2 regions of the Endozoicomonas sp. ALB115 genome follow, and region 1 is predicted to be linked to the other one. Evidence: predicted binding sites of a transcription regulator. Region 1 holds the regulator's gene; the other holds the start of a gene.
What was found. The regulator FNR, encoded in region 1, switches genes on or off when oxygen is low (the NO sensors DNR and NnrR bind a similar motif). The targets are predictions, from matches to a motif close to TTGATNTANATCAA.
Positions count from the first base shown of each region.

Region 1 (3,376 bases):
CGTTGACTCCTCTGTGGAGCAGCCTGATTCAATAATCATCTTTTGATAGCTTTCGCAGAAGCTCTGGAGTGTTCCGGGGTTTCTGCTGTGGAAGTGCTTTTGCCATAATCTGGCCATGGCAGTGATGTCTTCTTTATCAATATCTTCGATCTGAATACCGCAGCGGTGATAGATAAGCCAGGCAATGGCGGTGGCGTAAACCAGGTTGGTCGCCAGTTCATGATGGGGGTGGGAAAGAAACTCCCGCTGGCTGGCCAGTCCCCGAACTTTGCTGGATAAGTCAGCGTTTGGTGCCAGAAACAGGTCCCAGATATTGCGGTGCATGCGAGGAGAAATCTGATAGATACCGAGTGCCTGGTGATTGGCCTGTTTCAGATGAAAACCAAGCCCGGACTCTCTGGCTGCGGTACCAAGCAGCAGGTTCTCAGCAGTAGGGCTCCACATACCCAGATGCTTGAGTGCGGGGCGAACAACATAGTGCCTTAGTTCCTTGGCGCATATTCCCATTTGCAAAGTCCTTTTCCCGGGTAGATCCCGGTCTGTGCGTCCTGTAACTGCGGGAGGGGCTCTCAGATCCAGACATTAACCCTGGATCTAAGAGACATATCGTATCATCCCTGAAATTCTGAACTGAGGGTGGTTTTACTCACCGGCAAAATTGCACAGGGCATAGGTTGGAATGCCCGCCGCATTGAGTCTGTCAGCGCCCTTGAGGTCTGGCAGATTGATGATAGCTGCAGCTTCCAGTGTGCTGGCTCCTGCTTGTCGAATCAACTGATCCCCAGCCAGCAGTGTGCCTCCGGTGGCGATAAGGTCATCCACTAACAGAATTTTTTCACCGGCCTTAATGGTGTCTTCATGCATTTCCAGTACGGCTTTGCCATATTCAAGGTCATACTCGACACTGAGGGTTTTGCCTGGCAGTTTGCCTTTCTTGCGAAACAGTGCCAGCGGCTTGTTCATGATATAGGACAGTGTCGAGCCAAGCAGGAAACCGCGGGCATCAAGCGCGCCAATGCGATCAAAAGTCTGGTTCTCATAACGCTGAACCATGACATCCACGGCCTTACGCCAGGCTTCCGGGTTTTCAAACAGTGTGGTGATATCCCGAAACAGGATGCCTTCATGGGGCCAGTCCGCGATGGTTCTGATTTGCGTTCGCAGATATTCCTGAACGGATGAACATTCGTTTGTATGCATGGGAGGGAGCATGCCGCTGTCAGTCAATGGATAAAAAGGAAGAAGCCACCTCAAAGGGTAGCTTCTTTAGAGGATAAAGTCAGGCGTTGGTAGCAATCGGTTCCAGTGTTTTTCCCCCGGCCAGGGCACAGAGTTCAACCGAGTTGCGAATTTCGATTTCCTTGCCCACGGCGGAGATCAGGCCGTTTTTCTGGAATCGGGTAAATACACGACTAACCGTTTCTACCGCCAGACCCAGGTAGTTCCCCATCTCATTTCTCGACATGGACAGACGGAACGACTGGGAAGAAAAACCCCGGCGACGAAAACGGCTGGCCAGGTTAATCAGGAAGGTGGCAATACGTTCATCGGCGTTTTTCTTGGACAGCAGCATCATCATTTGCTGGTCTTCACGGATACGCTTGCTCATCAGGCGCATCAGATGTCGGCGCAATTCCGGGAATTGATCGGAAAGGGTTTCCAGTTGCTCAAAAGGAATCTCGCAGATCATGGTGGTTTCCATCGCCTGGGCCGACACCGGATAGGTATCCGTATCCATACCGCTCAGGCCAAGAATTTCGCTGGGCAGGTAAAATCCGGTGATTTGTTCCTCACCTTCATTGGTCGCTGTGTAGGTTTTGAGAGCCCCTGAGCGAACAGCAAAGACACTGGTAAAGGGGTCACCTTCCAGAAACAGGTGTTCGCCTTTTTTCAAAGGACGCCCACGCTTGATAATGTGATCCAGCTGATCGATATCCTTAATGCTCAGTGCCAGTGGCAGGCACAGTGAGCTGAGGCTGCAGTCTCTGCAGGCCACATGGCTCGGCTGTCGGACGTTGGGCTTTGACGTCATTGAGAGGCCTCAAAGTCGTATTTGGCGAAATTCGACACTGTTTATGGAAAACCAAGTGTATGAAAAGTGTTACCGGAGTGTAAATCAGGTATGTACGCAACCGGGCAGACCCAGGGTAGGGGTTTGGTGCTGCTTCAGCAATGCGTCATAAACTGCGGTGGTTCCGGTGAGCTCTCATCTGCCGTGTCATCTATCAAGCTCAGGGCTGACCCTGATCATGGTATGGTCATGGCTCCTGGTGGTTGTGTGTCTTTATCCCTGAAAATCAATCTGACATTGTCTTATGTCACAGGATTAAATTTTCGTTCGTGGTATTTAACGGACATGGCAGATTTTGCACTTATGTTTCAAGTAAATCAATGTGATAGTGGTGGCAAGTCGTCGTCAGTTTCAGTTTTTTTCTGATAAACCGGTGAGCTGCAGAGAGGTTTCGGTTCTGTGCGGGATGATCAGTCGTTGTCGGTACTGGCGGGAGAGGGGCTCCGGAGCCTGGTGATTGCTCCGGAGTGTTACTCAGATAACCTTTGAGAAGAGCGTCTTCTCTTTCATCTCCGGTTGATGGAGATAGTGGTCGAACTGCATACAGATGTTACGGATCAGCAGTGTTCCCTTTGGCAGTACTTCCAGCAAGCCATCGCTATTGAGACTGATCAGGCCGTCTGCCCTCATCGGCTCCAGCCTTGCCAGCTCATCCCGGAAGTAATCCCTGAATTGAATATCAAACCGCTGTTCAATATCGCTGAAGTTCAGTTTGAAGTGGCAGATCAGCTGGGTAATCACTGCCTGGCGGACTTTGTCATCAGCGGTCATCTTCAGGCCGCGAACCACTGGCAACTGCTGTTCATTGATCATTGCACAGTACCGGGCTTCATCGGTGCTGTTCTGGATATAAGTGTCGCCTACCTGGCTGATGGCAGACACGCCCATGCCGATCAGGTCGCAATGACCATGGGTGGTATAACCCTGGAAATTCCGGTGCAGCGTGCCTTCTTCCCGGGCAATGGCCAGTTCATCGTCTGGCAGGGCAAAGTGATCCATACCGATGTAGATGTAGCCCTGATCCAGCAGTTTTTCCGTGGCCTGATGCAGAATGTCCAGCTTCACTTCCGGCGCAGGCAGATCCTGCTCATTAATTCGGCGCTGTGGTTTGAAGCGGTGGGGCAGGTGGGCGTAGTTAAACAGGGATAGCCTGTCCGGGGCCATATCAGCCACACGATCGATGGTTTCCATAAAACTGTTGGTGGTCTGGAAAGGCAGGCCGTAAATCAGGTCCATGTGTACCGAGCGGAATGCCATGACCCTGGAAGCATCAAGAATGGATTGAATCATGCTTTCAGGTTGAAC
Region 1 covers NZ_JBLYZG010000017.1:21,550-24,925, forward strand. Annotated here, with positions in the region: gene ACO6VE_RS10255 (hypothetical protein) at 1-507, opposite strand, end outside; gene ACO6VE_RS10260 (adenine phosphoribosyltransferase) at 643-1,200, opposite strand; gene fnr (fumarate/nitrate reduction transcriptional regulator Fnr) at 1,280-2,032, opposite strand; gene hemN (oxygen-independent coproporphyrinogen III oxidase) at 2,546-3,376, opposite strand, start outside.

Region 2 (3,376 bases), on a different contig from region 1:
GAAACGGGGTCTGCTCAAGCAAAGCTTCCAGTAATAGATTCGGTAAACCCACTTTGCTGTTGACCCCGTCCACCCGGGCTGGAAGTTCGCTTAAGAAGGTTGCTGAATCACAGTTCTCGATGGCTGTCAGGATGGCTTTGATGTCGGTGCCAAGTGCCTTGACACTGGCTGATACCGTGCTGACCTGCTCCGGAATATTTTTCAGCAGCTGCAGAAATCGTTCACCACCGGACTGACTCAATAACTGGTAAAGCCTGAGTTCCTGTCCAGTGAAGTTGACATATTGAGAGAAGGCACGGATGTTTCGCCGCAGCATTAGCGCTTGTGTACGGCTGATTTCCACCGGGGGAGACAACACCCCCTGATAACTGTTGTACAGGCACAGTTTTACAGGCTCACGGAACTCATCACCGGACGCGTTACCTTTATTTTGCTCGAGCGTCAGAATATTGCCCATGACTTCTTCAAGACGGCGAAAAGAAAACTCCCTGGTAAAGTCCAGAAGATAGCCATAGTGCATGCGGTCAAAATTAATGTGACAGAGAATTTCCGGATATTTGCCTGCTTCTTTAATGATCCATTCAGACGGTTGGTGCAGTAAATAGCCATTTACACCAAGGTGTCCTGAGGTTAAAGGTGATTTGCTAAACAGGGAGTGCTTTCTGTGGTAACTCTCTGCTATTTTCTCTTCCAAAACATGCCAGCTGGTAATTTTCTTGGTGTATGTGAACCTGCAGCACGGTTCCCCCGAGGGATTCGAACAGACATCTTTTTTATAAGCCCAGAGCATATGGCAACCGGGCGCAGGTTTCAGAACCGTAATGACCTGGTCTGGCCTGGTGCCAAATTGATCCGGCCGCCTGGCTTCTATTGCATATTGGGCACCGGGTGACAATAAACTCACTGGCCTGTATTGATCGCCTGAACCGGCAGCTTGTAACGCATTGACAACACGAACCATCATTCCGCCAAACTGACCGAATGCGGCAACAGGATTGTATTCCTCTTTCTTGCCGCCTGTCGGTGGTGGATGAAATCCTGACGAACCAATGCTTGCTTCCGCCTGAGGTATGGACATATCAAGGGTCTCAATGAATTTAAAATCGTATATCGGACTGCACGGGAGTAAGGCTCCGCCTGAGTGAAATGAGCACAAACTTCAGACACCGAAAATATCGAAAGGTTCCCCGTAATCTGGCAGCCCGGGCAGGTGCCATGCAAAGCACAGCGGCGGAAGTACCGCCGCAGCCATGTCACCGAAGTGGCAGTGCAGTTTTGTCCTCAATAATCATGATCAATTACAGGGTGCGCCGTGCTCTGTAGCGTGCTCGAATAAGTTCCTACCCTCTTCAGTAATTGCCTCAAACCCGGCAAAAAATTGATCCAGGTCAATCGGTTGTTTGTTGACCAGCTCGTATTATCAGCACTATTTCACCAGTTCATTATTTGTACAGAGATGCATTTTGTCAGGGGTAACACTACCTGTTTGTGTGCTGGTTTCCGGTTTTAGTGATAACGGTAAAATAAATGAAGAAACTTCTCGATAGTGCGCTGTCGTCTGTCATCAAGCGAAGAACGTTTATCAAGTGGGGGACTGCTGCGGGCAGTGCCGCTGTTGTCGCTGGCAATGCGTTGCCTCTGAAAGCCATGGCAACGGATTCAACGCAGGCAAGAGCCGCTGGAGACAAGGTGACCTGGTCTGCCTGTATGGTGAACTGTGGCAGCCGCTGTCCTCTCCAGGTGCATACCAAAGATGGCGTTATCACCCATGTTGAATCGGATAACCGGGGCGATGACGTATACGGTGATCATCAGATTCGCGCCTGTCTGCGCGGTCGCTCCATCAAGCAACGGGTATACAACCCTGATCGTCTGAAATACCCCATGAAGCGGGTTGGCAAGCGTGGCGAAGGCCGCTTTGAGCGCATCAGCTGGGATGAGGCGCTGGATACCATCGCCAGACAGTTAAAGTACACCATCGATACTTACGGTAACGATGCGATCTATTATCAGTATGGCTCCGGAACCCAGGGCTATAAAACCGACGGTCCTTTTGCCTCCAAGCGCCTGCTGAATATGCTCGGTGGCTTTCTGCCTTATTACGGTAACTACAGTTGGGGACAGATTCAACGTGCTCTGCCGTTTACTTATGGCGGTGGACGTCCAGCGGCGTTCGGTAGTTTCACCAGTGAAATCGCCAATGCAGAATTGCTGGTCATGTTTGGTTACAACCCGGCAGAGACCCGCATGAGTGGCGGTGGGGAAATCTACGAGCACATCAACTCGGTGAACAGCAAAAATGTGCGTACCATCATCATTGACCCGCGTTATACCGACACCATGCTGGGCAAAGAGTCTGAGTGGATTCCAATCCGCCCGGGGACCGATGCTGCCCTGGTAGAAGCCATGGCCTGGGTGCTGATCAACGAGAAGATGGTGGATGAAGCATTCCTCGAGGCGTTCTGTGTTGGCTATGATGAAAAAACGCTGCCAGCCAGTGCACCGAAGAATGGCCACTACAAAGCGCACATTCTGGGCCGAGGTGCTGATGGCATCGAGAAAACCCCGGAGTGGGCGGCAAAAATTACCGGTATTCCAGCGAAAAAAATCATTCAGCTGGCCCGGGAAATTGGCAGGGCCAAACCTGCCTACATTATTCAGGGTACCGGTATTCAGCGTCAGGCCAACGGTGAACAGGCGAGCCGTGCCATCTGCATGCTGCCAATTCTGACCGGCAATATTGGCCTTGCCGGCACCAACACCGGCGAAATGCCAGGAAACTATGGCTTCCCGGTGAAAACCCTGCCCATGGGTACCAACCCGATCAAGACGGCGATTCCATTCTTCAAATGGACAGATGCGATTCATCGTCACCATGAAATGACGGATAAGACCGATGCTCTGCAGGGCGGCACGTCACTGAAGAATCCGATCAAATTCATCTGGCAATATGCGGGCAATATCACGGTTAACCAGCACTCTGATATCAACCGGACCAAAGAGATCCTGTCTGATGAGAGCCTGTGTGAGTTTATCCTGGTGTTTGAAAACCATATGACACCTACCGCACGGTTCGCGGATATTCTGCTGCCGGATATCACCACCATTGAAAATTATGAAGTGGCCAGCAACGGCTATGCCTCGGGCACTCTGGGCGCGGTGATTCCGCTGGTGCCTGCTATTGCCCCGATGTACGAGTGCCGCAGTGCATACGACATCTGTGCAGGTATTGCCAAACGCTTTGGTCTGGAAGCGCAGTACACAGAAGGCAAGACCCATGAGCAGTGGGTGGCGGAACTGTACGAGCAGATGCGTAAAGAACAGCCTCAGGTGCCAACACTGGAAGACCTGCGTCGTGACGGTCCCTACAAACAGC
Region 2 covers NZ_JBLYZG010000035.1:17,707-21,082, reverse strand. Annotated here, with positions in the region: gene ACO6VE_RS15465 (hypothetical protein) at 1-1,078, opposite strand, end outside; gene ACO6VE_RS15460 (DMSO/selenate family reductase complex A subunit) at 1,528-3,376, shown strand, end outside.
Region 2: the regulator FNR is predicted to act here: its motif matches at 1,379-1,392, upstream of ACO6VE_RS15460 (DMSO/selenate family reductase complex A subunit).